Regions from separate parts of the Dactylosporangium sp. NPDC000555 genome, predicted to be linked through region 1. Evidence: riboswitches for the same ligand, from Rfam matches in the RefSeq annotation. Region 1 holds a riboswitch; each other region holds the start of a gene.

Region 1 (7,727 bases):
ATGTCGATCTTCTCGAGCTGGCTGGCGGCGCCGAAGTCGGGCGTCATGACGTACAGCGAGACGTTCGAGTAGCCGGTGATGGCCGCGTCGCCCTGGCCGATGCCGGGCGTCTCGACGATGACGAGGTCGTTGCCGGCAGCCTGGCACGCGGCGACGACGTCGGCCAGGTTCGCGGGAACGGTGCCGTCCTGCACGCGGGTCGCCAGCGACCGGAAGTAGACCACCCCGGGCGCGATGCTGTTCATCCGGATGCGGTCGCCGAGCAGTGCCCCGCCGCCGCGCCGCCGGGTCGGGTCGATGGCGATCACGGCGACCCGCAGCTTGTCCTCGCAGTCGCGGCGCAGCCGCCGGACCAGCTCGTCGGTCAGCGACGACTTGCCGGAGCCGCCCGTGCCGGTGATGCCGAGCACCGGCACGGCGCTGCGGCGGGCCGCCTCCCCCACCGCGGCGGCCAGGTCCGGGTCGGCGCCCGCCTGCAGCGTGGTGATCGCCCTGGCCAGGGCCGTCTCGTCGCCGGCCAGCAGCGCCGCCACGTCGACCGGGCCGCGCACCGGTTCGGTGTCGCACTCGCGGATCAGCACGTTGATCATGCCGGGCAGGCCCAGCCGCTGGCCCTCCTGCGGACTGAAGATGCGCACACCGCGCTCGCCCAGGGCGGCGATCTCCTCCGGCACGATCACGCCGCCGCCACCGCCGTAGACCCGCACGTGCCCGGCGCCGCGCTCGGCGAGCCGGTCGACGAGGTACTCGAAGTACTCGACGTGGCCGCCCTGGTACGACGAGATGGCCACGCCCTGCACGTCCTCCTGCACCGCCGCGGTGACGACCTCCTCGACGCTGCGGTCGTGCCCGAGATGAATCACCTCGGCGCCCTGGGCCTGCAGCAGCCGGCGCATGACGTTGATGGCTGCGTCATGGCCGTCGAAGAGGCTCGCCGCAGTGACGAAGCGGACGGGATTGGCCGGCACGTGGAGACTCATGGGCTAGATAGTAGGGTGTCCAACTATCTGACGTCCACACAGCCCGCCGGACCGCTATCATGACGTTCGTGTCGACCAACAGCGGCCTTCCCCTCGACCCCATCGCCGAGGCACGCCGGCTGTGGGCCGAGCACGGCTGGGCACACGCCGCCGACGGCATGGCCGCGGTCACGTCCCTCATGCGCGCCCACCAGATCGCGCTCGCCCGCGTCGAGGCGGTGCTCAAGCCCCACGGCGTGACCTTCGCCCGATACGAGGTGCTGATGCTGCTGCACTTCAGCCGCAAGGCCTCGCTGCCCATGGCCCTCATCGGCGAGCGGCTCCAGGTGCACCCGACCAGCGTCACCAACGCCGTCGACCGCCTCGAGGCCGCCGGGCTCGTGCGGCGCACCCCGCACCCGGCCGACCGCCGCTCGACGATCGTCGAACTGCTCGACGCGGGGCGCGAGCTCGCCGAGGCCGCGACGGCCGAGCTCAACGCCGAGGTCTTCGCCGCACCCTGGCTGTCACCGGCGACCGACGGCTCGCTCATCGAGGTGATCACGGAGCTGCGCCGCAACGCCGGCGACTTCTGAAGCGGCCGGGCGAGGACGCGGCCGTCGTCCCCGCCGCGCCGAATCCATCCGTCGCCCAGCCGGTACGGCACCCGCCACCAGGCAAAACGTTCGCGACACGCTGCAGAACGCCATGCCGCCACGCGCACCTTGTCAGTTCCCCTCAGGGGGTTCACCTACGTTTACGCAGCCGTTATGGTCATGACGTTCGCTGCGTCGGCTGTCACTGTGGAGGGTGACACCGCGGCGGACCCGCTGAGTCGTGCTCGCACGAACCGGGGAACCAAGCGTAACTGGGGTGAATCCGAGCGGCCACGCGCCGTGAGGTAGGGCGATCCTCCCGCCCGAATCCGTCAGCTAACCCGGTAGGCGGTATCGGAAGGAGCATCGCGTGCACACCCTCGCATGGCGTCACACCTCGACCCGCGGCCCCGCAGGCCGGCCGGCACAACAAGGGCATCGTCCGGTCCGGTAACCGTTCCCGGCGCGCGCACCGGCCGCACCGGCACACCAGGCACCCCACCTCAACCATCCCCTGTGGACGGTCGATGGCCCGTGCCCTGGGTCCGTGCCGGCCCGGACCACCGGCGCCGCGTCCGCAATCCAGCAGCAGCCGCGTTCTCACCACATCTGTCGAGGTTTTCGTGAAGCACCGCAAGCAACACCGCCCACCCGCCGTGAGGTCGTCCCATGCCGGCCGATGAGACCGAGCCGCGCCGGCGCGGCCTCCGTCACCTGCGACGCTACCGCCGCGGCCGCCACTCGGCGGCCCGCCCGAGGATCGGCCTGTACTCGGCCGGGGTCGTCGCGTTCGCGGCGATCGGTGTGCTGTTCCTGTCACCGGGCACCACACCGGACAACACCATGGCGCAGGCCGAAACCGCGTATCAGAACGACCCCGAGCGGGTGGCGGACGCCGAGAACCGCGCGTCCCGTCGCGACGCGCGCCGGGGCGACGAGCCCGGCCGGCAGCCGTCGTCCCCGGCCGGCACGCAACCGCAGCAGTCACCGGCACAGAACCCTCCGTCACCGGCGAAGAGCACGGCGGCGGCACCGCAGCCGGCCGCGTCGTCGCCGACGGTCCACGCTCCCATCGGCGGGCTGAACCAGACCGAGATGAACAACGCCGTCGCGATCATCCGGGCCGGGCAGCAACTGGACCTGCCGCACCGCGCCTTCGTGGTGGCGATCGCGACCGCCTTGCAGGAAAGCCATCTGCGCAACCTCGCGAACCCCAACGTGCCGGCCTCGCTCAACGTGCCCAACGAGGGCGTCGGGAACGACCACGACTCGGTCGGCCTGTTCCAGCAGCGGCCGAGCTGGGGCAGCGTCACCCAGCTGATGGATCCGGCCGAGTCCGCGCGCCGCTTCTACGCGGCGCTGATGAAGGTCTCCGGCTGGGAGCAGATGCCGGTCACCGTGGCGGCGCAGACGGTACAGGTGTCGGCGTTCCCGGACGCCTACGCCAAGTGGCAGACCCTCGCCGAGCAGATCGTGATCGCCGTCGCATAGTGCGAGCCGCCGGCTGCGGCGCCCGGCGGGGCGCCGCAGCCGCAGGCTCGGCGCGCTCTTCCTCCTCCCGGCCGCACGGAAGTTCCCCGCGGATGGCGGGAAACTTGCGGTACATGGCAATCTCGCCACTGTCGGCCCGCGGCCGGCGGTGCGAGGCTGCACGGGCGACGGAAGGGGGCGGGATGGCCGAGCGGAACCACCGCGTGGTCGTGCTGGTGCTCGACGGGGCGAAGCCGCTCGATGTGGGCATCCCGGCCCAGGTGTTCACCAACCGCCCGAGCATGCCCTACGCGGTGCACGTGTGCGGCGCCGCCCCGGGCCTCGTCGCCGGGGGCGACGGCCTCTCCTACCACGTGGCCGAGGGGCTCGACGCCTTCGCCGCCGCCGACACGATCTTCATCCCCGGCTACCGGCACCCCGACCGGGAGCACCCGCCCGCCGAGGTCGTCGCCGCCCTGCGCGCCGCGCACGGCCGAGGGGTGCGGCTCGCGGCCATCTCGACCGGCGCCTTCGCGCTCGCCGCGACCGGACTGCTCGACGGCAAGCGCGCGACGACGCACTGGCATTACACGCACGAGCTCGCCCGCCGGCACCCCGGGATCCGCGTCGACGAGGACGTGCTCTTCGTCGACGAGGGCGAGGTGCTCACGTCGGCCGGCGCCGCCAGCGGCATCGACCTCTGTCTGCACCTCGTGCGCCGCGACCACGGCGTGGCCCTCGCCAACCGCGTCGCCCGGCGCCTCGTCGCCGCGCCGTACCGCAGCGGCGGCCAGGTGCAGTACATTCCCCGCAGCGTGCCCGAGGCCGCCGGCGAGCACTTCGTCGCCACCCGCCAGTGGGCCCTCGAACGGCTCGGCGAGCCCCTCGCGCTGGGCGACCTCGCCCGTAACGCCAACGTCTCGGCGCGCACGTTCTCGCGCCGCTTCGTCGAGGAGACCGGTTACACGCCAACCCAGTGGATCCTCCGCGCCCGCGTCGACCGGGCCCGCGAGCTGCTCGAGCGCAGCGACCTCGGCGTCGAGCAGATCGCCGCCCAGGTCGGGCTCGGCACCGGCGCCAACCTGCGGCTGCACTTCCAGCGCATCCTCGGCACCTCGCCGAGCGAGTACCGGCGCACGTTCGCCCGGCCGGTGCCACGCGCGTCCTGACCGGATCGGGCCGGTGACGAGCCTGGCGCGATCCTTGCGCGGCCTGGCGCGGCACCGCCTGTCGGCGCGCGCGGCCGCGGACGAGCATCGAGGGCGAACGAAAGGACGCCATCAGGATGACCACCCGCATCGCCGTCAACGGATTCGGCCGCATCGGCCGCAGCGTGCTGCGCGCGCTCCTCGAGCGCGGCAGCGACCTCGACGTCGTCGCCGTCAACGACCTCGCCAGCCCCGAGACCCTCGCCCACCTGTTGCGCTACGACAGCACCCTCGGCCGGCTCGGCCGTCCCGTCCTGGTCGACGACGACGCGCTCGTCGTCGACGGCCGCCGCATCCGGGTGCTCGCCGAGCGGGAGCCCGCGAAGCTGCCGTGGGCCGAGCTCGGTGTCGAACTCGTACTGGAGGCGACCGGCCGGTTCACCGCCGCCGACGCGGCCCGCGCGCACCTGGACGCCGGCGCGAGGCGCGTGCTCGTGGGCGCCCCGTCGGCCGGCGCCGACGTCACGCTCGCCTACGGCGTCAACACCGGCGCGTACGACCCGGCCGCGCACACGATCGTCTCGAACGCCTCGTGCACGACGAACGCGCTCGCGCCGCTCGCCGCCGTGCTCGACGAGCTGGCCGGCATCGAGCACGGCTTCATGACGACCGTGCACGCCTACACCCAGGAGCAGAACCTGCAGGACGGCCCGCACCGCGACCTGCGCCGCGCCCGCGCCGCCGGTGTCAACATCGCGCCCACCACGACCGGCGCCGCCAAGGCGATCGGGCTCGTGCTGCCGCGCCTGGCCGGCAAGCTCTCCGGCGACTCCATCCGCGTGCCCGTGCCCGTCGGCTCGCTCGTGGAGCTCAACGCGACCGTCGAGCGCGCGGTGACGCGCGACGAGGTGCTGGCCGCCTACCGAACGGCGGCGGACGGGCCACTCGCGGGCATCCTGGAGTACGCCACCGATCCGATCGTGTCGAGCGACATCGTCGGCGATCCCGCGTCCTCGGTCTTCGACGCCGCGCTCACCCTCGTCGACGGCCGGCACGTGAAGGTCGTCGCCTGGTACGACAACGAGTGGGGCTTCTCCAACCGGGTCGTCGACACCCTCGAGCTGCTCGCGGCCGGCTGACCCGCGATAGCCCGGCGACGCAGGTCGCCACCCGGTCGCCCATCACGCCCGGCCGGGGTGGTCGACGCGCTCCCCCACGGCCGCCTGGGCTACTCTGCGGAGATGCCACTGGAGGCCCCGACGAGGTGCACAAAGGCGACGGCCCGCGCGGTGACGTGCTGAGCGCCGCCTGGACCGAGCCCGGGGCCTTCGAGGAGGCGCCCGGCGTACACCGGATCCCGTTGCCGCTGCCGCTGGACGGCCTGCGGGCGGTCAACGTGTACGCGCTCGCCGCCGCCGACGGTCTCGTCCTCATCGACGCCGGGTGGGCCGTCCCCGAGTCGCGGGCCCGGCTGGTCGGCGCCCTCGACGGGCTGGGCCACGCACCGGCGGACATCCGCCGGTTCCTCGTCACGCACGTGCACCGCGACCACTACACGCAGGCGGTCGCCCTGCGCCGCGAGTTCGGCACCCGGATCAGCCTCGGCGCCGGCGAGCGCGCGACGATCGAGCACGCGCACGACCCCAGCCGTCCGGCGCTCGAGGGGCAGCTGCGCACCCTCGCGCAGATGGGCGCGCAGGACCTCGTGCGGGAGATCGCCGCCCACATGCCGGCCGATGCGCCGCCGGACCAGCGGGGGCTGTGGGAGGCCCCCGACGACTGGTTCGACGGCCAGGAGACGCTCCAGGTCGCCGGGCGGGCCCTCACGGTGCTGCCGACGCCCGGCCACACCAACGGTCACGTGGTGTTTCACGACGAGGCCGCGGGCGTGCTGTTCGCCGGCGACCACGTGCTGCCCGGGATCACCCCGTCGATCGGCTTCGACGTCGCCATCGCACCCAATCCGCTGCGCGACTACCTGGGTTCGCTGGCACTGGTCCGCTCCCGGCCCGACGCGCTGTTGCTGCCCGCGCACGGCCCGGCGGCCCCGAGCGTGCACCGCCGCGTCGACGAGCTGGTCGAGCACCACGGCGCCCGCCTGGAGCAGACCGAGAAGGCGGTCGCCCGAGGCGCGGAGACCGGGCTGGAGATCGCGGCGCGGCTGCCGTGGACCCGCCGCGAGCGCCGCTTCGACGACCTCGACCTGTTCAACCGGATGCTGGCCGTCTGCGAGACCGCCGCCCACCTCGAGCTTCTGGTCTCGCAGGGCCGCCTGCACGCCGAGCGCGACCCGTCCCCGGACGGCCCGGTCCGGCGGTTCCGTACCGCCTGACCGCGCCGCACAGCCGGCCGAACCGTCGCCGCCCACGATGGCCCCTCGTTCGGACCCTCGCCGCACCCCTCGAATTCGCGTTGATCACGATGAATACTTGGACATTGAGTCCAATTGACGTCTTTCGAATGGTGAAATTCTTCCCCAGCGGCCCAACCGACGCTATTGTTCGGGGCCAACGACGGACACCGCCCGGAAGGAGGTCACCCATGAAGGGCGTGCGCAACCTCTAAGGAGCCGGGTCACCTCGACGCTGCGCCGGCACTCGCGGAAACGCGGCCGGCGCAGGTTCCTTCCTCCGACGTCGACAAGGACGGGAATGCACGCGACACAACGCATCACTGTGCCGTTCGACGGCGAAGGCGACGGCGTCGAGGAACTGACCTGGGGACAGTTCGCCGCCTGGCGGTCGATGCTGATCGTCAAGGCCACCGAGTGGACCGGCGGCACGATGCCGCTCGATGCCGGCACCACCGTGCGGGACATCGCGACCCTGCTGGGCTTCATCATGAGCCGCCACCAGTCGTTACGCACCCGGCTGCTGATCGACGGCGACGGTCCCCCGAAGCAACAGCTCGTCCGCGGTGGCGAGGTCACGCTCGAGGTGTACCGCGACGATGGTGACCCCGAGCGGCTGGCGGCCGCCGTCCGCGCGCGCTACGAGGCCACCCACTGGGACCCGGCCACCGACTGGCCGGTGCGGATGGCGGTGATCGCCGACGGCGACCGCGCCGTCCACCTCGTCGCGCTGTACTGTCACATGGCCATCGACGGATACGGCTTCGAGGCGCTCGTCGCCGACCTCGCCAACCTCGAACCGGTCACCGGCCGGCAGCTCGCCCCGGTGGACGGCATCCAGCCGCTCGAGCTCGCCCGGGCGCAGCGCGGCCGGTCCGCGCGCCGCCAGCACGAGGCCTCGCAGCGGTACTGGGATCGCCACCTGCGCTCCATCGAGCCGCGGCGCTTCGCCGAAGCGCTGGTCCCGCAGGACGAGCGATGGTGGGAGGCCACCTTCACGACGCCCGCGACGGCCCTCGCCCTGGCGGCGGTCGCCGACCGCACGAAGGTGCACACCGGCACCGTCCTGCTCGCCGCGTACGCGGTCATGCTCGGACGCCTCTCCGGGCAGCCGGTCGGGGCGTTCCGCATCGTCGTGAGCAACCGCTTCCGGCCCGGCTTCGCCGCCTCGGTGAGCAACCTGGCGCAGGCCGGCCTCGCCGTC
Region 2 (7,727 bases), on a different contig from region 1:
AGCCGGACGGCGGCGTGCAGCAGCTCACCGGCCTCATCCAGGTGGCCGCGGACATCCGGTCCGGGGACTCCGGCGGCCCGCTGGTCGACCGGTCCGGCCGGCTCGTCGGCATCAACACCGCCGCGTCCATCGAGGAACAGGGCCAGGCCACGGGTGGCACGGGGTTCGCCATACCGAGCAACACCGCGGTGGGCGTCGCACAGCAGATCATGGCCGGCACGGCGTCGCCGACGATCCACATCGGCCCGACCGCCCTGCTCGGCGTCGCCGCCGCCGATGCGGAAGGCCAGGTCGCCGGGGTCATGGTGACCGGAGTGATCTTCGGCAGTCCCGCCGAGCGCGCCGGCGTCGGCGCGGGCGACATCATCCGGTCGGTGGACGGCCGGCCCGTCGGCTCCGCCCGCGAGCTCACGTCCGTGCTCGACACCCACCATCCGGGCGACCGGGTCAGGATCACCTGGACGGACCAGGCCGGCCAGGCGGTCGCGGCAACGGTGACGCTGGCCGTCGGCCCGGCCGGCTGAAGGCGTGCGGCCCCGCGGTCAACGCCCGGGAAGGCGCTCCCAGCCGGCCCATCGGCCCTTTCGTCCGGGTCGCTGCCGCGCCGGCGTCAGCGCGCCGGCCCACCCGGCGGTGGACGGGCCGGCCCGAGCAGCGTGCTCACCACCGATGCGGCGCGCATCGCGACCGGGGCGGCGCCGGCGGTCGCCGGCCGGGTCTGCCGGGCCTCGAGACGGGCCGGGGGACGGGCCGCGAGGCGAGCCGGGGGACGGGCCAGAGGGCGCCCGTCGGACCGCGGCGTGGTGGGCCGGCGGGCCGGCCGGGCCGGTCGGCGGCGCACCAGATCCCTCCAGGACGGCAGCGCGAACGGCCGGCTCGGCGCCTCCGGCCCGGGTCGTTCGGAGCTGGTTTGCTCGGGGCCGGTTTGCTCGGGGCCGGGCTGTGCGGTGCTCGGTTGTTCGGCGTCGTGGCCGTGCTCGTGCAGCGGCCACCCGCGCCCGGCCAGCGCCGCGACGCCGAGGCCGGCCGCGGCCAGCAGCAGCGCCCACTGCAGGCCGAGGCTGTGCGCGCAGAGACCCCAGCCCACCGCGCCGAGGCCCTGCCCGCCGAAGAGCACGACCTGGTAGAACGCCAGCCCGCGCGCCCGGACGTGTTCGGGCAGGTAGCTCTCGATCGCCGAGTTGGTGCAGGCCAGCGCGATCACCCAGGCCGCGCCGGCGGCGACCAGCACGACGCCGACGGTGACCGGGTCGCGGCTGACCGCCACGATCACGAGCGCCGCCAGGAACACGCCCGCGGCGGCGGCCATGCGGTCCCGGGCGGGCAGCGCGCGCAGCCGCGGCTGGACGATCGCGCCGGCCACCGCGCCGGCGCCGAGCGCACCGAGCAGCACGCCGAGTCCGGTGACGCCGAGGCCGAGCCGGTTGGCCGCCAGCAGCGGCAGCAGCGCCAGCAGCGCCGAGCCGGGCAGCAGGAACACCAGCGCGTGCCCGAGAATCCGGCGTACGACCGGCGTGCTGCGAACGTATCGCCATCCCGCACCGAGCGCCGCGCCGAAGGGCTCCGTGCAGCGCGGGGCGGACGGGCGCTCGGGACGCCAGACGGTCAGCACCACGACGAACACGATGACGGTCACGGCGTGCAGCGCGAACACGGCCGACGCGCCGGCCCGTGCGATGAGGAAACCGGCGGTCGCCGGGCCGGCGGCCCGTGTGACGTTGGCGCTGATCGCCCCGAGCGCCGAGGCCTGCGGCAGGTGCCGGCGTTCCACCAGCTCCGGGGTCAGCGACCCGAACGCGGGCATCGTGAAGGCCGCACCCACACCGAGCGCGCACTGCAGCGAGAGCAGCGTCATCGACTGGATCCGGCCGTCCATGGCCAGCGCCGCGAGCAGCAGGCCGACGAGGGCGGTGCCGAGCTGGACCCGGATGAGCAGGCGCCTGCGGTCCACCAGGTCGGCCAGCACGCCGGCCGGCAGGCCGAGCACCAGGATGGGCAGCATGCCCGCCGCCTGTACCAGCGTGACGAGGATGTCGGCGGCCGCGTGCCGTCCGTTCGCGCCGGCGCCGGCGGCGAGCCACTGGGCGCCCACGACCTGCATCGCCATGCCGGCGTTGGCGGCGGCCATGGCGAGCCACAGCGCGCGGAAGGTGCGGCAGCGCAGCGGTGCCCAGGGGGAGTCGGAGTGTTTTGCGTCCGGGCGCGTGGTCGAAGACCGGGAACTCACGGTGACGAGAAACCTTCTCGGGCCGGGGGTTGACGCCGACCAGTGTTGCTGAACGCGTATGAGCCGGACATCGCTGCCACCGGCCGTCCGGGTCGCCCGGCTACCCGCATGCCGCCATACCGGCTGGCAGGTACGCCAATGGCGTCCACTTGCAGGACCCGGTTGAACGCTTGGCAACCCCCGTACCGGCCAGTAGGGTCAGGCGGTCCGAGCCGGTCGTCTGCCATTGCGAAATGGCGCCGGCGCGGACCCGCCGAGTCGTGCGAACGAGCCGGGGACCCATGCAGTCCCGGGGTGAATCCGCGGGCGTCACCGCCCGCGGTAGGGCACTTCCAGCCCGAATCCGTCAGCTAACCCGGTAGGCGGCATCGGAAGGAGACTTCAACGGTGTACGACCTCTGGCATGGCGCGCCCCCTAGCCGCGGCACCCGCACCGCACCCCGGCGGGACACCACCGCACGGTAGGACATCGGGCAGCACGAGGCCGCACCGGCCCTGCTGCCCGGCGCTCGACGGCTGAGGTCAGACCCCCGTCTCCGGACCCCTCCTCGCACCGCTCGCGGCCCGGTCGCCGCGCGAAGCGGGCGTCTGACGCTGCCGCGATGCCGCCTCTAAAAGAGCCACGACACTTCCGCGTTCCCGTCGCACGACGGCACGCCCGGCACGGCATCGCCGTGTGCGGGCCGCCTTCGCCTGCCCTCGCGCCGGTCCGTGCCGTGAACGCCGTGGCTCAGCGTCGCCATCCGATCCGCCGACCACGTGCGGCAGCCTGCTTTTGGAGTACCACATGCGTCACCGATCGATTCGTCCGCTGCTCCACCGCACCACCACCCACCGCCTGTACCCGGCGGTGCTGGGCTCGGCCGCCCTGCTCGTGGCCGCCGTCACCACCGCAGTGGTGTTCAACCAGACCGAGACGCCGGCCGGGGCCCACGACACGGCGGTCGCCGCGATGGGAGCCGCCGACGGGAACAACCGGCCGGCGATCGGCGCCGCGCCGGCGAACCCGGAGCCGACGAGCCCGGCCCCCGAGGCGCCGGCGGAGAAGGTCCTGCAGTACGACTTCCAGTTCCAGCCGAACTACTACTACTGCGGCCCGGCCTCGACCCGCATCGTGCTGACCGCGGACGGCGTCAACATGTCCCAGGACGAGATCGCGAGGAGGCTCGGCACCACGACCAGCGGCACCAACTCGGCCGCCGACACCACGCGGGTGCTCAACAGCGTGCTGGGCAAGGACGTGTACCAGACCCGGTGGATCCCGGGGCAGCGCGCGACGGCCGAGGAGGCCACGCGCGTGCAGGAGGACGTCGTGCGGGCCATCAGCGGTGACCGCGCGATCGTGGCGAACATCGTCGGCGGGGCGACGGACGCGGTCGGCGTCTGGCACGAGTTCTCGGGCGGCCACTTCATCGCGATCGTCGGCTACCGCGACAACGGCCGTGCCGTTCAGGTCGCCGACCCGTCCGGCATGTTCGGCCCGAAGACGTACTGGATGGCGACCAGCAACATGGCGCACTGGATGGCGGCTCGCGGCTACTCCGCCTGAGTATCCCGAAGGAAACGGGCGGGCCGGCTCGTCGAGCCGGCCCGCCCGTGCGTCAGCGGGGCTGCGGCAGGAAACGGTGCCGGGCGAGCGCCGTGGCCGTCTCGGCCGCGAGGGCGGCGATGAACACGGTGATCGCCAGCAGCACCAGCCAGACCCAGACCTGGTACGCCGGCGGGCGCGCGTAGGCGAGCCAGTGCAGCGTGAACGTGGCGACGGCGGCGTAAGGGAACGCGAACGCCCAGAACCCGGGGGTGAAGCGCAGGCGCCGGTACACCCCGATGAGGCGCACCTGGACGAGGGCCGTGAGCAGCGTGTAGCCGCCGAGCACGAAGGCGGCGGCGTCGACCCGGCCCCGGGTGACGGCCAGATAGGCGATCCCGGCGAGCGCGGGCGGGGCGACGTCGATCGCCAGCGTCGGCTGCAGCTGGGCCGGCAACGGCGGGCGGAAGTACAGCCGGGCCAGGATGATCGAGCCGATGAGCAGCCACGACACCAGACCGAATCCGAAGAACACGCGGGCGAGTCCCGGCCAGCCGGCCGTCGCCGCGCCGATCGCGGCGATCAGCCCTCCGGCGACGGCGGGCAGCACGTATCCGGGATGCAGCCGGTCCAGATCCAGGCCGCCCATGATCCACTGGCCGGTCAGCCAGCCCGCGAGCACGATCGTGGCCGCGGCGAACAGCCCGAACAGCGACCGGCCAGCGGCGGGGGCATGCGGCATCAGCCCGATCGACAACAGCATGCCGACGATCGGGGCCAGCGAGACGAACGGGGCCTGGACCGGATCGCTCAGCTCGGCCCGCCAGCCTCCCGGCCGCCGCGGCACGTCGGACACGTAGGCGGCCAGAAGCAACAGCCACACGACGGCCGTGATGACGAACAGGACGTCGGCCACGGCGCCCGGGGCAACCCTCAGCAGCGCGGCGTAGCTCCAGCAGCCGGACAGGCCCGCCAGGCCGTACGACATCCCGAACAGGTTCGGCGTGATCCCGACAGGTAGGCGGATCATCTGGGTCATCGGCCTGCTCATACGATCCTGCTCCCCCGAAGCTCGTCTGTCCCGCACGGCCGATCCGGGGCTACCCGGCGAGCGCGTGACCATGCCCGCCGCGGTGCGAAAAAGACGGCCGCTGGGCCCCGCCGCGCCGGGGCTGAGCCGAATCTTCTCAAGCGTGCCGGGCTGACGCCGATGGGGTCGTGTACCCGTGGAGCAACAGTCGGCAATCGAGGGAACAACATGGCGCAGCACGACATCGGCGTGACCGTTCGGCGGGGCAGCCTCACCGGGTTCGTGGCCGACCGCGGGGTCATCACCAAGGCGTTCTTCGTGGTCCTGCTCGTCACCGTCGTCGCCGCCGCCATCGGCGTGCTGGCGCTGGTGCGGATGTCGGGGCTCAACGACGACCTGCACGAGATGAAACGCGGCCACGTCGACAGCGAGCAGCAGCTCGCTCAGCTGCGCGGGGGACTGGCGGACATGTACCGCAACTCCCTGATGTTCGCGCTCTACTCCGCCGCCGGCGTGCAGGCCGAGGCCCAGCAGTCCCGCGCGGCGGTGGCCGCGGCCGACGAACAGACCGACGCCACCGTGGCCCAGTACCGCACCGCGGCCGCCAGGTCGCCGTCGCGGCTGGCCGCCACGGACCGCGTCACCGAGGCACTGAAGCAGTACCGGACCCTGCGCGATGTGGTGCTCTTCAACGAGGCGCCGCCGGCCGGCTACACCGTGCCGCCGCAGGACCAGATCGTGGCCGTCTCCACCGACCTGGAGAACCGGGCGAAGACCGCGCTCGACCAGTTGCAGGCCGTGGAGAGCAACGAGGCCACCGCCACCGCGAACGAGGCGGACCGGCAGTACCGCGAGGCACAGATGCTCATCGGCGCGCTGCTGGTCGGCGGCCTCGCCGTCGCGCTGCTCGCCGGCGCCTGGGTGGCGCGCATCCTGCGCCGGCAGCTCGGCAGCGTCTCCGCGGCGCTGCGCGCACTCGCCACCGGGGACCTCACCGTCCCGGCCGAGGTCTACGCCCGCGACGAGCTCGGCGCGATGGCCGTCGCCGTCAACGCCGCCCGGACCGGCCTGCACGGCACGATCACCGCCATCACCGGCGGCGCGCAGACCCTCGGCCAGAGCTCGCACCAGCTCACCGCGGTGACCGGTCGCATCGGCGCCAACGCGCAGGACGCCGCCCGGCAGGCCGACGTGGCCGCCCGCGCGGCCGGCACGGTGTCCCACAACGTGCAGACCGTCGCCGCGGGCGCCGAGGAGATGGGCTCCTCGATCGGCGAGATCGCCCGCAACGCGTCGGAGGCGGCTCAGGTCGCCGCCGAGGCCGTCGGCGTGGCCAGGTCGACCAACGAGACCGTGTCGAAGCTCGGCGAGTCGTCCGCCGAGATCGGCAACGTGGTCAAGGTGATCACCTCGATCGCCGAGCAGACCAACCTGCTCGCCCTCAACGCCACCATCGAGGCGGCCCGCGCGGGGGAGGCGGGCAAGGGCTTCGCGGTCGTCGCGAACGAGGTCAAGGAGCTCGCCCAGGAGACCGCCCGCGCCACCGAGGACATCTCCCGCCGCGTCGAGGCGATCCAGGCCGACACCGGCAAGTCCGTCGACGCGATCGGCGAGATCAGCCGGATCATCGCCCGGATCAACGACTACCAGCTCACCATCGCCTCCGCCGTCGAACAGCAGAGCGCGACCACCGCCGAGATGACCCGCAGCGTCAGCGACGCCGCCGGCGGCGCGAACAACATCGCCGGCAACATCGCGGGCGTCGCGCAGGCAACGCAGGCCACCACCGCCACGCTCGCCGAGGCCGACGCGACCGTTGCCGAGCTGTCCCGCCTGGCCGCCCAGCTGCAGAGCGAGGTCGCCCGTTTCCGTGCCTGACGGGTGACACGACCGCGCCGCGGACCCGGGCGGCGCCTTGCCGGTACCGTGAAGGCGTGGCGTATGCGGTGAACGGCAGGCTCGGGCGGTCCGCCCGGCTCGCGTTGCTGCTGGCCACCCTGCTGGGCCTGACGGCCATGCACACCCTCGGCCACCAGGGCCCGCGGCCGGCCGGCGGCCACGAGCACCCCGCCACGACCGCGGGCGCCACCGCCGAGCACACCGCCTCGGCGCCGCTCATGGCCGTGCTGACCCTCGCCGGCGCGTGTGCCGCCGACGGCTGCGGCGCCCCGCTGGCCGGTCCGGCCGGCGGTCACGGCGGGATGAGCGACTGGAGCGTCTGCCTGGCCGTCCTGGTCGCCTTCGCCGTCCTGCTGCTCGCTGTCGCCCTCCTGCACGCCCGCCGTGGCACCGCCGCGGCGGCGGCCCGCGCCCGCGTCCCGCGGCGCTGCGGGCCGCGGGCACCACCACCCAGACCGGTCGGTCTCACCCTCGCCGCGGTGTCGGTTCTGCGCACATAGGACGCCCCGCACGGCCCGGCCACATCCGCCGCGCCGTGCCGCCGAGTCCTGCGTAGCTTCCGAACCGAAAGGTCTTCAATCGTCATGACACGCACCCTGGTGCGCCGCGCCGTCCTGGCCGGTGCCGCGCTCGCCACCGCGCTGCTGCTGGGCGCCTGCGGCGGCGGGCACGATCCGATGCCCGGCATGGACTCCGGCCACACCACCCCGGGCGGCGGCGCCTCGCCGGGCCGAGCATCCTCTGCCGCGTTCAACGACGCGGACGTGAAGTTCGCCCAGATGATGATCCCGCACCACCAGCAGGCCGTGGAGATGGCCGCGCTGGCCCGCACCCGCGCCGCCGACCCCGACGTCAAGAGCCTGGCCGCGCAGATCGAGGCGGCGCAGGAGCCGGAGATCAAGACCCTGACCGGCTGGCTCGCCGAGTGGGGCCGCCCCGCCCCGGCGATGAGCGGCGGCATGAACCACGGCACGCACTCCGCCATGCCGGGGATGATGTCCGACGCCGACATGGCCAAGCTCGAGGCCGCCACCGGCAAGGAC
Region 3 (7,727 bases), on a different contig from region 1:
CGCTGCCCAGCGGCGCCGGGTAGTTGTGCGTGACGACGACCCTGCTGCTCGGCGCGTGCGGCATGTGCCGTGCGGTGAACATCGAGTACGTCTCGGTCCACGCCAGCTCGAGGTGGCGGTCGAGGTAGTGCGCGGAGAGCCAGATCGTCGGCGCGCCGCTCGCCGAGGTGGCGATCGCGTGGAGCCCGAACAACGCGAAGTGGTGGTCGCGCAGCTGTCCGACCGTGGCCTCGTTCATGTCGATCGTGAGTTTGTGCTGTTCCACGCTGTCCTCCCAGGTTGTGCGGCTTTGGCACCCAGTGTGGAGCGGACAAGTTGCGCAACAGCGGCAATCAGGAAAAACAACTCACGTTTGGGCCGGCTCGGGCGGCCACGAAGCCGGAGTCGCTCGCGACGGTTTCATCCCACCGTCGTGTGGTGGTCACCCAGGGTTGATCCCCGGGCGGGGTGCGGTCCCTGGCGGGCTGTGACAGGGTGGGGCCGTGTCGCTGATCCCGAACACGCCGAGCAGCGAGCCCTTGCCGCTGCACCGCGCGGCCCGCATCGAGGACGCGATCCACAACGTCCTCGAGCGGCGGCTGCGCCGGCGCGGGTGGAAGGTCGCGGTCACCGCGTACACCGGGTACGGCGCCTGCGCCACCGCCGAGCGGCCCGGGTGGGTCCGGGTGCTCGGCCGCGTGCTGCTGGCCCGGATCGACCCCAAGCCGGCCAAGCGGCTCAAGAAGCTGCGCGGCTGGCGCTCGTTCACCGCGGTGTCGGTCAGCGACGCCCTGGTGCGCATCGAGGCCGGCGGCCAGACCCGCGAGGTGCGCTGCGACCGCGGCGGGTTCATCGACGTCGTCGTCGAGGCCGACCTCGCGCCCGGCTGGGCGTCCGTCACGCTGCAGACCGAGAACAGCGCCGCCGTCGAGGCGCCGATCCGGATGATCGACCCCGGCACCCGCTTCGGCATCATCTCCGACGTCGACGACACGGTCATGGTCACCACGCTGCCGCGCCCGCTGCTCGCCGCGTGGAACACGTTCGTGCTCGACGAGCACGCCCGCGCCTCGGTGCCGGGCATGGCGGTGCTGTACGAGCGGCTGGTCAACGCCAACCCGGGCGCGCCGGTCTTCTACCTGTCGACCGGCGCCTGGAACGTGGCCGCGACGCTGTCCCGGTTCCTCTCCCGGCACCTGTACCCGGCCGGGCCGCTGCTGCTGACCGACTGGGGCCCGCAGCCGGACCGGTTCTTCCGCAGCGGCCAGGCGCACAAGCGGGCGTCGCTGGCCCGCCTCGCCGAGGAGTTCCCGGACATCCGCTGGCTGCTGGTCGGTGACGACGGGCAGCACGATCCGGAGATCTACGCCGAGTTCGCCGCCGAGCACCCCGACAGCGTGGCCGCGGTGGCGATCCGGCACCTCTCGCCGACCCAGGCGGTGCTGGCCGGCGCGTTCCCGGGGGTGGCCGGCAGCTCCAAGCGGGTCCCGCTCAACGATCGGCGTTGGCTGGGCGCCCCCGACGGCGCCGGCCTGTGGCGGCTCCTGCGCGACACGGAGATCCTCTGAGCCGCGGTGGCCGGTCGACGTTCCGCTGTCGACCGGCCGCCCGGGAACGTGAGGATTACAGGATCGAGAGGTGCACGTGGTTCGTATGGTCGCTGGAGGGGTCTCCGGCGACGCCCGAGTAGTGGTGCCACCCGACCGTCGGCGTCCACACCTGTTTGAACCAGATGACGTACATGACGCCGAGGCGGTCGGCGTTCTTCACGAAGTACGTCGCCAGGGTGGTTCCGTAGGTGTAGTCGTCGCCGGTGGCCACCCCGCCGAAGCCGGGCTTGGTCTGCACCGAGAAGTCGCAGGCGCGGCCCTTCGGGTGCTCGTACGGCCCGCTCGGGCGGTAGCAGGACACGAACCGCTTGAAGCCGTCCTTCTGCGCCTGCTGCATCGCGTGCAGCGTGCGTGGCGTGAGGCAGCCGCTGGTCGTGGGGTCCTTGACGCTGCACGACTCCTTGGGCAGCGACCCGTTGGCGTTGCGCGGCACCGGGTCGGCGGTCGGCAGGTTGGCGGTGATGAAGCCCCTGCTCGGCCCACCGGCCTGCGCGAGCGCCTTCTCCGCGTCCTTCTTCTGCTGCTCGATGATGCGCTTCTGCTCCTGCTGCGTGGCGATCTCGCCGTCGAGCGCCTTCTTCTGCGCGGTCTGGTCGTCCCGCAGCTGTTTGGCCTGGTGCAGCAGGTTGTTGTTGTGGTGGGCGATCTCGTTGATGGAGCCGGCCCGCTCGGCGAAGCTGTCCGGGGTCTTCGCGTCCATCAGGGCGGCGAACGTGGTGAGGGGGCCGGTGCGGTACGCCGCCGCGGCGATCGCGGCCACATGATCCTGGATCACCGCCAGCTGCGCCTCGGTCGCCTGCAGTTGCGCGTTGAGCTCGCCCTGACGCTTGATCGAGGCGTTCAGCCGCTCATTGGCCTCGGACCACTTGCGGGTCGTGTTCTCGAGGACGGAGTTGAGCGTCGGGTTGGCGCCGGAGCCCTCGTCGCCGGTGTCGCCGCCGGGCTCGGCCGCGGCGGGTGTGACGGCGAGCCCCCCGAGCACGATCGCCGCCAGCAGCGTGATGAACGTGCGCCGGTAGGGATGTCGCGGTGACATCTGGTTCGTTGTTCCTTCCGTCGGCCGCCGACCGAGTTAGCTGACGGGTTCGGGACGGAACGACCCCTACCACCCTTCCGAGGAAGGGCGGATTCACCCCAACGTTACCGTGGGTCCCCGGCTCGCCACGGTGCGGCGATTAGGCGGCAGCCCCGCCCGGCACCGGGGGCGGTGCCCTCGTGGACGTGACCGTGGGTCACTGTACCCAGGGCGCCGAAATCGCGCACCGCGCGGTTTGTGTGGACCTGCCCGCAACCTCGTACGTGGTGATCAATAGTGACCCAGATCACGGTCTAGCGGGTGAACGTGCGGCGATGCAACAGCCGGGGCTCGCCGCCGCGTGCAGTTCGATGATGGCACGCGCGACGGGAGGGCTTCCGCGTGGAGTTCGATGACTACGTACGGCAACGCGGCGCCGCGCTGGTGCGGCTGGGACGCCTGCTCACCGGCGACCGGCACCAGGGCGAGGACCTTGTGCAGGAGGTGCTCGCCCGGGCGTTCGTGCGCTGGGATCGGATCACGGCCGACCCGCCGGAGCCGTACCTGCGCCGGATGCTCGTCAACGCCGCCATCTCCCGGTGGCGGCTGGCGTCCAACCGGGAGGTCGCGGTGGCCGAGCCGCAGGATGTGCCCGGCCTTCGTGACCTGGGCGCGGAGGCCGCCGAGCGCGACGCGACGTGGCGGCTGATCCGCGCGCTGCCACCGAAACAGCGTGCCGCCGTGGTACTGCGCTACTACGAGGACCTCGACGACGCGGCGATCGCGGCACTGCTCAACTGCAGCCGGGAGACCGTACGCAGCCAGGTGAAACGCGCCCTGGACACGCTACGCACCCGGCTGGCGAAGGAAGAATCCGGCGCCGGCTCGGTCGGCCTGACCCTCAACGGAGGGAAGTCGTGACGGGACTCGACCGGGTGGTCACCGAGGCGCTGGCGCGGGTCGCCGACGACGACGTGCACGTGGAGCGGCTGCTGGCCGCGGCGAGGGCGGGCGGCATCCGCCACCGCAGGCGCCGCCGGGTGGCGATCGTGGCGGGTACGGCGTTCTCCGTCGCCGTCGCCGGTACCGCCATCGCTCTGACCGCCGCGCTGCTGCCCACCACCGCGGACGGCATGCCGGCGGCGCCACCCGCGACGATCGCCGCACCGTCGCCCGCGCCCAGTGCGAAGTCCACGACCGCCGCCGCGCCGCCGAAGATGACGGCGCCGCCGCTCCTGCCGCCCGCCGACGGGCCGCCGAGCGCGCTGAGCGACCCTGCCCAGGTCGGCCGCCCGTGGCTGGTGCATCTCGGCATGGACGCCCTGCCGTTCCCCGCCTCCGTCGTGCAGTACCACACTTCCGCCGACGGTGAGTGGGTGATGATCCAGGGTGGGTCGATGCTGACCGTCCGGCTTTCCCGTGGTACCACCGACTTCGAGCCGCTCACCGGAGCGCAGCGGTCCGTCGTCGTCAACGGCCGCTCCGGCACGTTCGCGCACGATTCCCGGTCCGGCGACGGCACGCTGCGCTGGCGCCTCGCCAACGGCCTCTGGCTGCAGGTGTACGGCCAGCTCGACGAGGCCGCGGCGCTCGCGGTGGCGAACAGCGTGCGCGTCGACCGCACGTACCGCTGCGCCGTGCCCTTCCGCCTGCCGTCGGTACCCGCCGGCACCAAGGCGGACTCGTGTGGCATGACGTTCTTCGGCGGGCCGTCCCGCAGTACCGCGACGACCATCGCGATCGGCGCCTCGTACGTCAAATTCACCACGGAGCGCGGCGACGGCCCAGCCACCGCGGCGGCCAACGAGACGCTCGGCGGCCGCCCGGCCCGGGTTCTCGAGCACCCCGGCGACGGCGGCCGCCCGATCCTGGAGATCCAGATCGGGATGGGCGGCGGCACGACACTGTCGATGGTCGCCGAAGGCTCCTACAAGGGATCGGCCGTGCGCGAACTCGCCGCGACCCTGCAGTGGCTGGGCGGCGACGATCCGGCAGCGTGGCCGGACAACCCCCTGCCGAATCCGTGACCGGGCCGGCGGTCGGCGTCAGCGTTCAGTTTCCGCTGCCGTACGGACGCGTGAGGATCTCGAGGAAGTGCCCGCTAGGGTCCTGCCAGTAGACGCCTCGACCGCCGTCGCGGGTGTTGATCTCGCCCGGCCGGCGCTGGCCCGGGTCGGCCCAGTACGACAGGCCGCGTGCGCGGATTCGACCGAAGACCACGTCGAACTCGCTCTCGCTGACCAGAAACGCGTAGTGCTGCGGATGGACCGGCCCGAGGTCGTCGGCGAAGTCGAGGGAGACGTCGTTGTCGACCTGCACGGTCAAGAACGGGCCGAAGGGCGCCGGCTTGTCGAGCCCCAGGATCTCGGCGAAGAACTCCGCCGACTCCTGCTTGTCGTGGACCGACACGATGGTGTGGTTCAGTTGGACGGCCATACCCCAATAGTCCGCCCTTGCCAGTGGGCGGACCACTGGTACGCAAGGTGAAGTCGGTGGCCGCCGAGGCAGGCCGGACACGGTCGTCCGGGCTACTCGGCGTGTGCCCGGACGAAGAGGTCGATCCCGTCCAGCAGCCGGGCCAGGCCGAACTCGAACAGCTTGTCCAGGTCGAAGTCGAAGTCGGCGGTAGTCAGCTGCTGGATGTTCGGCATTCCGCCGGTGATGTTCAGCCGGTTCATGGCGGCTGCCTGGGAGTCCATCCACTGGTCTGCGGTCAGGCCGCTTTCCCGCATCGCCTCGGCCTCCGGCTCCAGCGCGCTTGCCGCGCCCCGGACGAAGCTGAACAGCAGGATCTGGATGTACATCCGCTGATCGAGCGGGACGGACGTGCCGTCGAACGCGGCGATGACCCACTCGGTGAGCCGCAGCGCGTTGGGGGCTGGCTGCGGCCGGGTCAGCGACATCGACGGGCCGAGCCACGGGTGCCGCTTGAACAGTGCCCACTGCCGGCGGGCGCACAGCTCCAGGCCGGCTCGCCATCCACCGGGGAGCCGGGGTGGCAACCGCAGGTCGCCGAAGGCCGCATCGATCATCGCCAACGTCAGGTCGTCGCGACTGGGTACGTGCCGGTAGAGCGACATCGTGGCCACCCCGAGGGTGACGGCGATCCGGCGCATGGAAAGTTCGGCCAGACCGTCCGCGTCGGCGATCGCGATGGCGGTCGTGACGATCCGCTCGTGGGTCAGCTCGTGGTCGCGACGCGGCGCCGGCCCGGCGACGACCGTACCGACACCGGGACGCGCGACGGTCAGTCCTTCCTCGCGCAGCGCGGCATGTGCCTTGGTGGCGGTGGCGATCGCGACGCCCCACTCCTCGGTGATCGCACGGGCGGACGGCACCCGGTCGCCCGGGCGTAGCTCTCCCGCCTCGATCCGCCGGCGCACCTCAGCCGCGATCCGCCGGTACGGCGGCACCGCCTCGCCCATCACTATCTCCGTCCTAGTACGCCCGCTGCCTCATCGGCGACTGTACTAGTGCAATTTGCCAGCCTCAATACGGCCCAATACCTTGGCTAGTACATCAATGTACGGAGTACGCAAGGAGGAAGACATGCGCGTTCTGATCTCCGGCGGCGGCATCGCCGGACCAGCCCTGGCGTTCTGGCTGAACCGAGCCGGGGCCGAGGTGACCATCGTGGAACGGGCCACGGGTCCGCGCCCGGGCGGCCAGGCGGTGGACATCCGCGGCGTCGCGCGCGGCGTGGTGGAGCAGATGGGCCTGATGCCCGCGGTGCTGGCGAACCGGGTGGACGAGCGCGGAGTGGCGCTGGTCGACGCGACCGGACGCCGGCTGGCCGAGATGCCCGCCGAGCTCTTCGGCGGCGAGGGCATCGTCGCGGAGATCGAGATCGCTCGCGGCGACCTGAGCCGGGTCCTCTACGAGGCGACCGCGGCCACCAGCACCTACCGGTTCGGCGATCGCATCGTGGCGCTGAGCCAGGACCTCGGCGGGGTGGACGTGACCTTCGCCGAGGGCGGCGCCGAGCGGTTCGACATCGTGGTCGGCGCGGACGGCGTGCACTCCGGGGTGCGCGCTCTGGCGTTCGGCCCCGAGCGGGACTTCGTCAGCCACCTCGGTGGCTACGGGGCGTACTTCACCGTGCCCGACCCCGGCGACCTCGACCATTGGTTCCTCATGTTCAACGCCCCCGGCGGCCGGGTCGCCAGCCTGCGGCCGGAGCGCGGCGGGACGGCCAAGGCCGGCCTGAGCTTCACCGCCGCGGACCGTTACCACCGCCTCGGCCGTGTGGAGCAGCAGCAGGTCCTCGCCGAGCGGATGGCCGGCGTCGGCTGGCGGGTGCCCGCCCTGCTCGCGGCCATGCCGGACGCCCCGGATCTCTACTTCGACTCGATCTGTCAGGTGCGCGTCGATCGCTGGTCGCGCGGGCGGGTGGTGCTGCTCGGCGACGCCGGCTATTGCGGTTCGCCGCTGGCTGGTCTCGGCACGAGCATGAGCCTGGTCGGGGCGTACGTGCTGGCCGGCGAACTGGCCGCCGCAGGCCCGGTGGAGACGGCCTTCGCGGCCTACCAGGAACAGATGGCGGCGTACGTGGCCAGCGGCATGCAACTGCCACCCGGGGGCATGCGCGGCTTCGCACCCAGGACCCAGCTGATGATCAGACTGCGCGCGCTCTCCATGCGGATGATGGGCGTCTGGCCGATGAAGAGCCTGCTCGAGAAGCAGTTCAGCAAGGCGGACGCGATCACGCTGAAGGACTACACCCACACCGCGACGGAAGGCGATCACGGCGTCCGGGCTTGAGGTCTGCGCTTCAGCGGTTCTGTCGTTCGATGCCGCGCCGGACGATGCCACGGATGCCGGGGAGGGTGATCGCTCGGATCGTGACGTCGTTCATCCACACGTGGAAGCGGCTGGGCGGCGCGTACTGGTGCATGCCTCGGTGAGCGAGCGCCTGCCGCTTGGTGACCTCAGGTCGCAGGCCGGCTTCCCAGTCCGCCAAGGCCGCCGGGATGTCCTGACCGTGCCGGTGCAGCGCGGTGCCGAGCTGGTCGGCGCCGGCGAGCGCCAGCGCCGCGCCGTGCCCGGCGAAGAGCGTGACGCACCAGGCCGAGTCTCCGAGGAGCGCGATCCGGCCGGTGCTCCATCGTGGCATGACGACCTGG
Region 4 (7,727 bases), on a different contig from region 1:
GCCACCACCGGCGTGCACACCGAGTTCTGGCGGATCGCCGTCGGCACCGCGGTCATCGGCCTCGGCATGGGCATGATGATGGCCCCGGCCAGCCTGCAGATCAGCGGCTCGGTCCCGGCGGGGTACGTCTCGATGGCGAGCGCGCTCAACAGCGTGATCCGTGAGCTGGGCGGCGTGCTGGGCATCGCGGTCCTCGGCACCGTGGTCTCCTCGGCCTACCGTTCCTCCGTCGGCAGCTCCCTGCCCGGCCCCGCCGGCACCGACCTGCCCACCGCGCACGGGGTGGCGGCGAGCCTCCCGGCGCCCGCCGCGCAGCACGTCATCGAGGTCGCCGACCGCGCCTTCACCGACGCGATGGACCGCGGCGCGCTCATCGCGGCCGGGATCGCCTTCCTGATGGCGCTCGCGGTCCTGGTGGTCCGGCCCGCCCGGCGGCCCGCCGGTGAGCCCGTCGCCGAGGCACCCGCGGCCGAGGTCCCCGAGCCGCGGCCCGCCCTGCAGACGGCATGATGAAGGCATGAAGGCGGAACCGACAGGTCCGGCGGGCGCGGCCACCTCGCAGGGTGGCCGCACCCGCAACCGGCGCGGCGAGGGCGCCCTGCTGCGCGACGAGATCGTGGCCGCGGCGGAGCGGCTGCTGGAGCGCGAGGGCAACGAGGAGGCGCTCACCCTGCGCTCGGTGGCCCGGGAGGCGGGCATCTCCGCCCCGTCGATCTACACCCACTTCGCCGACCGTGACGCCATCGTCGAGGCCGTGCTCGACATCGCCTTCGAGCGGCTGCGCCTGCTGGTCCTCGACGCCGTGGGGAGCGTCGAGGACCCGGTCCAGCGGCTGCTGGCCGGCTGTCACGCGTACGCGAACTTCGGGATGGACGACCCCGCGCGGTACCGCGTCCTCTTCGGCCGGCAGCGGGCCGACCGCCCGGCGATCGGGTCGCCGAAGGACATCGGCGAGCTGCCCGAGGTGTGGCGGCACCGGCTCGACTCGTTCATGGTGCTCGTCGACGCGCTGGCCGAGTGCGTCAAGGCGGGCCGGTCGGGCAGCACCGACCCGTTCGCCGACGCCACCGCCGTGTGGACGTCGCTGCACGGCGCGGTGACGATGCGCCAGTTCATCCCCGGCTTCCCGTTGCCGCCGCTGGGCGCGACCGTCGACGACCTGGTGCGGCGCATCGCGCTGATCCGCTCGTGACGCTGCTCGAGCGGCTGCGGGGTCCGGTCGAGGAGGCGGCCCGGGCGCTGCTCGGCTGCCGCCTCACCGCCGGCGGGGTCACGGTGCGGCTCACGGAGGTCGAGGCGTACTCCGGCACCGGCGAGGACCCCGCCTCCCACGCGCACCGCGGCCGTACCCCGCGCAACGCCATCATGTTCGGGCCAGCCGGCTACGCGTACGTCTACTTCACCTACGGCATGCACTACTGCCTCAATGTCGTCAGTGGCATCGACGGGACCGCCTCGGCCGTGCTGCTGCGGGCCGCGGAGGTGGTCGGCGGCATCGACACGGCGCGCTCGCGCCGGCCGGCCGCGCGCCGCGACGCCGAGCTGGCCCGCGGCCCCGCCCGGCTGTGCAGCGCGCTGGCGATCGACCGCACCTTCTACGGGACGTACCTGCTCGGCGGGCACCTCGTCGAGCCCACCGAGCCGCCCGGTGTGATCGCGGTCGGCCCCCGGGTCGGCGTGACGGGCGCGCACGACAAGCCGTGGCGCTTCTGGCTGGAGGGCGATCCGACGGTCAGCGAGTACCGCCGCCACGTCCCGCGATCGCGCAAGGTCTGAGCCGGCGGCCAGGCCCCGCCGCGGGTGCGGCGGGGCCTCGGACGGACCCTACTGCTCGCAACCGGCTACCAGGTGGCCTCGCGGTGCGGGACGCGGTCCTCGTCCGGCAGGCGAATCGTCGCGGACTGTGGCGGGCGCAGGTACTCCGACTCGGTCACCTGCTCCCCCCATTCCGTGTCACGGCCGTCGGGGTCGGTCTCCTGGGTCGACACCACCGCCACGAACGTGCTCGGGCTGGCGCCGTGCCAGTGCCACTCGTCGGCCGCCACGACGACCGTGTCGCCGGCCCGCACCTCGTGGACGGGCCCGCCCCGGCGCTGCACCCGGCCAACGCCGTGCAGGATGTGCAGCACCCGGCCGTACGGGCAGCGATGCCACGCCGTGCGCGCGCCGGGGTTGAACTGGGCATGGAACGTCGCCAGGCGCGACGGTTCCATCGCGGTGACGTCCTTGCCGATCCAGGCCACGCCGGAGTACCGCTGTTGCGGCGCCGGCCGGCTGGTGCTCGGGACGCGAATGACCTCCATATCGGTGTCCTCCTTCGGGCCCTCTAGGCCTTGGTGTAGTCCGCCCACGACATGTCCCACGCCGTCCAGCCGTCGCCCGCGTCCAGCGGCACCTCGGTGTTGCGCGTGGTCACCGGGTCGCCGACCAGCACCGACTCGTACAGCCACCGCGCGTTGCCCGTGGAGACGTTGGTGCAGCCGTGCGAGACGTTGCGCACGCCCTGGTCGCCGACCGACCACGGCGCCGCGTGGATGTACTGCCCGCCCCAGGTCAGGCGCATGGCGTACTCGACGGTGGTGGTGTACTCCGGCGTCTTGAACAACGACGTCGGCTCCCGCGACATGATCACGGTGGTGCCGCTCGAGCTCGGCGTGGACGACTTGCCCAGGCTGACGGGCATGGTCTTCACGAGCGCGTCGTTGTGGTACACGCTCAGCTGTTTGGTGGCGTTGTCGATGTCGATCGTGAGCTTGCGGCCGATCGTGATCGTCGCGGAGGCGTCCTCGTCGGCGTGGCCGTCGCCGATCCGCACGCCGTTGAGTGCCTTGCGAGCGGTGATCTTCGTGCCCGGCTGCCAGTAGTGCTCCGGCCGGTACATCACCTGCTTGCCGTTGAACCAGTGCCACACCCCGGGCTGGGGCGGGTCGCTCGTCACGAACAGCCGCTGTTGCACGGCGGCCCGGTTCTCCGGCGGCACCTCGGTGGCGAACTCCACGACGATCGGCATCGCGACGCCGTAGGTCCCGCCGTTGATGACGTTCAGGTCCGTGTTGATCGACGGACCGGTCGGCTTCGCCGCCGTGGTGAAGGTCGTCTGTCTGGTCACCGGCTTGCCGTCGGCGCCGATGGCGGTCACCTTCGCCGTATACGTGGCGCCGTAGCGCAGTGCGGTGTCGGGCACCCAGGACGACCCGTCCGCCCGCGAAGCGCCGGAGATCTTCTGACCGGTCGCGTCGAGGAGGGACACGTCGGTGACCCGCCCGTCCTTGACCTTGGTGCCGATCTCGGCGCTGATCGGCACCGCGGCGTCGCCCGCCGCCGGCGTGAGGGAGAGTCCCACCGGCACCGTCGGTGGTGCGGTGGACTTCGTCGCCGTGTGTTTGCGATGCGACAAGAGGTCGCACCCGGACAGCGCCGGCTGTGCCGTCACCGCGAGGATGAGCAGCGCGGTGACGGACCGGCCTGGGCGCCTCATGTTCTCTGCCGTTGTCTGCACATGGGGGCATCGTCGTGCCGACCCGGGCGAGGCCGGGCCGGCAAACGAGTGACAACGGGTGCGATACCGGATCGTCGCCCGGCTTTAGTCGCCCGGCGTTACATGGTGGCGTCGGCGATCCGCGTCGCCAGCCCCTCCCACTTCGCGTAGGCGTTCGGGAAGGCCGAGCGCTGCACCATCTGCGCCGCGACCGTGACCGCGTAGTCGCCCCAGCCCGGGATCGCCAGCAGCGCCGCGTAGAACCGGCGGGCCGACTCGTGCGGGTTCATCAGCTCCTCGACCGTGCCCCAGTTCGGCCGCTGCTGGAACAGTCCGACCGAGTCGTAGTCGTATCCGACGCCCTCGTTCGGCTGGTGCAGTGACTGCGGCAGGTTGGGGTTGGCCAGGTTGCGCAGGTGGCTCTCCTGCAGGGCGGTGGCGAGCGCCACGACGACGGCGCGCTTGGGCAGGTTCTCCCGCTTGGCCACGTCGACGATCGCGACCGCGTTGTCCATCTCGGCCTGGCTCAGCCCGCCGACGGGCGCCAGCCTGGTCGGCGACGGCGCGGCCGCCGGTGGCGTGCCACCCTGGCCGGTGGCCTTCTTGCCGGTGGACCCCTGTCCGGTGGCCTTGGGGTCAGCGGCCTTCGGGGCAGCCTTCGGGTCGCCGGCCTTGGGGTCGGTGCCCTTCGAGCGTCCCGACGAGCGCCCCGCGCGCTCGTCGTCGCGCGGCGCCTCGGCCTGGGCCGCGCCGGCCTCCTCCTGTGCGTTCAGGCTCACGCCCGATGCGGCCGGAGGGTCCGAGGACGTCAGCGCCGGGGCCAGCCCGAACGCCGCCACGGCGACGATCGTCGCGGCCACGGCGGTGCGGCGCGCCCCCGCCGGCATGGCCGCGGCGAAGCGCCCGGGACCGGATGCGAGCAGGCGCGTGCGCCCGGCCGCATACGCGCGAGCGGACCCGGCGGCGAGCGTGCGGGCCGGCCCGGAGGCGAGCACACGAGCGGACCCGGCGGCGAGCGCCCGGGCCGGTCCGGAGGCGAGCACGCGTGCGGACCCGGAGGCGAGCACGCGTACCGGCCCGGACGCGAGCAGGCGCTCGGGTTCGGGCACGAGGTTGCGGAGGTATGCGGCATGACGGCCGCGGCGAGACCGCAGATGGCGCCGGCCGTGTTCGGCCACGTCGCTGAGCTGCGGGTTTTCGTCATCACCGGCGAGCATCCGGCGAGACTAGGACCGGTGTCGCGCGAGGGTGATTTTGGGGATGAGAAACGGCGCCAGGGCCGTGTGCGCCCGGTCGCCCGTCACGGCGGCGCCGCGCCCAGTGGCCGAATCGGCGGGGGGTGAAACGGCCTCTGACCGGCGTGTTTACGGTTTCCGAATCCGCTGTGGCCTCCGTTCACCCACTCGGGTGACCCCGCTGCGGATCCGCTGAGTCGTGCGCGCGCACGAGCCGGGGAACCATGCACCACCCGGGGTGAATCCGCGGGGCCCCACGGCCCCCGGAAGGGCGAGCTTCCCGTCCGAACCCGTCAGCTAACCCGGTAGGCGGCACCGGAAGGAGCTCGCGTGTTGCCCCACGAACCGAGGTACCCGTGACGTACCTCTACAAGCCTCGCCACTCGGGACGGACCTCCCCGCTTCGGCGCATCCGCGTCCTGGCCGCCGCGGCGGGCCTGGCCGCCGCGGCCGGCATCGGCGTCGCCGCCCTGCAGCAGTCCTCGACACCGGCCAGCGCCGCCGGCGCCCAGACCCTGACCGGCGCCGAATCCACGGTCACCGTCGACGGCGCCCCGGCCGCCCGCGAGCAGCAGCGCGACCAGGCGGTGCCCGGCGCGGCGAGCACACCCAAGGCGGGCGCGGCCAAGCCGACCGCCGCCGCACAGGCCGGCGCCGGGACCACCGCCGCGGCCACCACCACCGCGCCGCCGTCGCCGTCGGCGGCCACCACCACCGCACCCCCGCAGCAGAAGGAGCTCTCCTACCAGTTCGCCTGGCAGGAGAACTACTACTTCTGCGGCCCGGCCGCCACGCGCATCGCCCTCACCGCGCGGGGGATCTTCGCGTCGCAGTCCCAGGTCGCGCAGCACCTCGGCACCACCGTCAACGGCACCAACTCGGCCGACGACACCACCCGGGCGCTCAACTCGTACACCGGGACGTCCTTCTACAAGTCGCACTTCATCACCGGGCAGACGGCCACCCAGGCCGACGTCGACCAGCTCAAGGCATCGGTGCTCAACGCGATCAGCCACGGGTACGCGGTGGTCGCCAACATCGCCGGGTCCACGGTGGACGACGCCGGGCACGGCCACTCCTACCCCGGCGGGCACTACCTGACGATCGTCGGGTACCGCGACGGCGGCCAGACCGTGAAGATCGCGGATCCGGCCGACGCCCAGGGTGCCGGCTCGTACATGCTGTCCCTGGACAAGATGGCCGACTGGATCGCCCAGCGCGGCTACTCGGCCTGATCCCGGCCCTCCCCGATCCGGCGCGCCGTCCACCGCGGGCGGCGCGCCGGATCGGCCCCGTCAGCCCAGTGCGCGTGTCCGGCTCGGGGCCGGGAAGGCCTGCACCGGCTGGCCGTGCAGCGTCACCGCCATGGTCTGCGCCACGGCCCCGTTGACCGAGCTGGAGACCCCGCCGCCGACGTAGTCGTTCGGGTTGTCCACGTTCACCGCGATGCCGGCCGCCGCGAGCTGCGGCGTGAACCCCACGAACGTCTCGGTCGCGTTGTTCTCCGAGCTTCCCGTCTTGCCCGCGACCGGCCGCCCGCTCAGGATGCCGGACACGGCCTCGGCCGTGCCGCCGTCGCACCTGCCGTACGACGAGCCCTTGCCGACCGGGCACCGCGCCGCGTCGGTGGCCGCGGCCGCCACGTCGGGGTCGACCGCCTGCTTGCACTTCGGACCGGCGGCGTCGACCGCCCGGCCGTCCGGGTCCGTGATCGACAGCACCGGCAGCGGCTGGCAGTACAACCCGCCGGCGGCGACGGCCGCGTAGGCGTTGGCGAGGTCCAGCGGGGTGGTCAGGGCGGTACCGAGGGTGAACGAGCCCCAGCCTTCCGCCTTCGCCGCCAGCGAGATGTCCAGGTCGCCGCGGAACACGATGCCGAGCCGCTGCGCCATCTCCACCACGCGCTGCGCGCCGATGCGCTGCTCCAGCCACACGAAGTAGGTGTTGACCGAGCGGCCGAACCCGTTCCACATCGTGCGTGGGCCGTCCATCCAGCTCGGGCTGTCGTTGGCCGGGCACCAGTGCCCGCCGCAGCTGGCCGCGGCGCTGCCCGGCCAGTTGGTCACGATCCGGGCCGGCGCGTTGAACTGGGTGCTCAGCGGCAGGCCGGCCTCCAGCGCGGCGAGCATCGTGAACATCTTGAACGTCGAGCCGGCCTGGTAGCCGTCCACGCCGGAGCCGCCCGAGATGAGCTGATTGACGGTGTTGGGGTACTGCGGGTGCTCCGGCGGGTTGGCCACGAGGCTGAAGTGGCGGTTGACAGCCATCGCCAGCACCCGGCCGCTGCCGGGCTGGACCACGGCGAGCGGCACCGAACGCGCGCTGCCGTAGCCGTAGACGCCCAGCGACTGGGCGAGCGCGGTCGCCTGCACGTTCGGGTCCAGCGAGGTGACCACCGTGTAGCCGCCGGTGCGCAGCTTCTCGTCGCGGTCCATCGCCGTCACGCCGAACTCGGGCTGGCTGTTCCACCACTGGCGGAAGTAGTCGCAGAAGAAGCCCCAGTCGTTGTGCTCCCGCGCCACCGACGTGCAGTCGTTGGGCAGCCGGCGCTCGGTTAGCTTCAGCTGCGTGCCCTTCGCCGCGGTCGCCTCCGCCGGCGTGATCACGTGCATCTTCGCCATCGACTCGAGCGTGTACGCGCGCCGCTTCAGGGCCGTCTCGCGGTCGCCGGTGAGCGGGTTGTCCGCGTCCGGGGACTGCAGCAGGCCGGCCAGCGTCGCCGCCTCCGGGAGCGTGAGCTCGGCCGGGACCTTGCCGAAGTACGTCTGGCTGGCGGCGTAGATGCCGTAGGCGCCGGAGCCGAAGTAGGCGATGTTGAGGTACCGCCGCAGGATCTCGGCCTTGCTCATCCGCTTCTCCAGCGCCCCGGCGTAGCGCATCTCGCGCAGCTTGCGCGCCGGGGAGTCGGCGAGCGCCTCCAGGTGCTGCTGCGGGGTGAGGCTCGCGTCGTTCTTGAGCACGTTGCGGACGTACTGCATGGTCAGTGTCGAGGCGCCCTGCTGCGCCCCGCCGCG

The links. Region 1 has a riboswitch for cyclic di-AMP ahead of ABT297_RS26320 (hypothetical protein). Riboswitches for the same ligand answer to the same signal wherever they lie in the genome.
Region 2: linked by a shared signal. The riboswitch ahead of ABT297_RS35445 (C39 family peptidase) and the one ahead of ABT297_RS26320 (hypothetical protein) in region 1 are both predicted to bind cyclic di-AMP.
Region 3: linked by a shared signal. The riboswitch ahead of ABT297_RS15860 (coiled-coil domain-containing protein) and the one ahead of ABT297_RS26320 (hypothetical protein) in region 1 are both predicted to bind cyclic di-AMP.
Region 4: linked by a shared signal. The riboswitch ahead of ABT297_RS18290 (C39 family peptidase) and the one ahead of ABT297_RS26320 (hypothetical protein) in region 1 are both predicted to bind cyclic di-AMP.

Annotation. Positions count from the first base shown of each region.
Region 1 is NZ_JBEPDB010000049.1:27,143-34,869, forward strand. It holds gene icmF (fused isobutyryl-CoA mutase/GTPase IcmF) at 1-980, opposite strand, end outside; gene ABT297_RS26315 (MarR family winged helix-turn-helix transcriptional regulator) at 1,049-1,555, shown strand; cyclic di-AMP (ydaO/yuaA leader) riboswitch at 1,778-1,921, shown strand; gene ABT297_RS26320 (hypothetical protein) at 2,225-3,046, shown strand; gene ABT297_RS26325 (GlxA family transcriptional regulator) at 3,229-4,194, shown strand; gene gap (type I glyceraldehyde-3-phosphate dehydrogenase) at 4,311-5,312, shown strand; gene ABT297_RS26335 (MBL fold metallo-hydrolase) at 5,438-6,505, shown strand; gene ABT297_RS26340 (condensation domain-containing protein) at 6,825-7,727, shown strand, end outside.
Region 2 is NZ_JBEPDB010000087.1:19,521-27,247, reverse strand. It holds gene ABT297_RS35455 (S1C family serine protease) at 1-524, shown strand, start outside; gene ABT297_RS35450 (MFS transporter) at 611-2,227, opposite strand; cyclic di-AMP (ydaO/yuaA leader) riboswitch at 2,469-2,607, shown strand; gene ABT297_RS35445 (C39 family peptidase) at 3,015-3,776, shown strand; gene ABT297_RS35440 (SLAC1 family transporter) at 3,829-4,794, opposite strand; gene ABT297_RS35435 (methyl-accepting chemotaxis protein) at 5,014-6,663, shown strand; gene ABT297_RS35430 (DUF6153 family protein) at 6,720-7,184, shown strand; gene ABT297_RS35425 (DUF305 domain-containing protein) at 7,269-7,727, shown strand, end outside.
Region 3 is NZ_JBEPDB010000021.1:40,637-48,363, forward strand. It holds gene ABT297_RS15850 (hypothetical protein) at 1-265, opposite strand, end outside; gene ABT297_RS15855 (App1 family protein phosphatidate phosphatase) at 483-1,547, shown strand; gene ABT297_RS15860 (coiled-coil domain-containing protein) at 1,603-2,625, opposite strand; cyclic di-AMP (ydaO/yuaA leader) riboswitch at 2,635-2,781, opposite strand; gene ABT297_RS15865 (SigE family RNA polymerase sigma factor) at 3,007-3,525, shown strand; gene ABT297_RS15870 (hypothetical protein) at 3,522-4,631, shown strand; gene ABT297_RS15875 (VOC family protein) at 4,657-5,040, opposite strand; gene ABT297_RS15880 (TetR/AcrR family transcriptional regulator C-terminal domain-containing protein) at 5,133-6,029, opposite strand; gene ABT297_RS15885 (FAD-dependent monooxygenase) at 6,154-7,365, shown strand; gene ABT297_RS15890 (FAD-dependent monooxygenase) at 7,376-7,727, opposite strand, start outside.
Region 4 is NZ_JBEPDB010000027.1:15,182-22,908, reverse strand. It holds gene ABT297_RS18320 (MFS transporter) at 1-510, shown strand, start outside; gene ABT297_RS18315 (TetR/AcrR family transcriptional regulator) at 518-1,192, shown strand; gene ABT297_RS18310 (DNA-3-methyladenine glycosylase) at 1,189-1,776, shown strand; gene ABT297_RS18305 (cupin domain-containing protein) at 1,842-2,303, opposite strand; gene ABT297_RS18300 (L,D-transpeptidase) at 2,327-3,478, opposite strand; gene ABT297_RS18295 (hypothetical protein) at 3,598-4,695, opposite strand; cyclic di-AMP (ydaO/yuaA leader) riboswitch at 4,894-5,040, shown strand; gene ABT297_RS18290 (C39 family peptidase) at 5,070-5,948, shown strand; gene ABT297_RS18285 (transglycosylase domain-containing protein) at 6,009-7,727, opposite strand, start outside.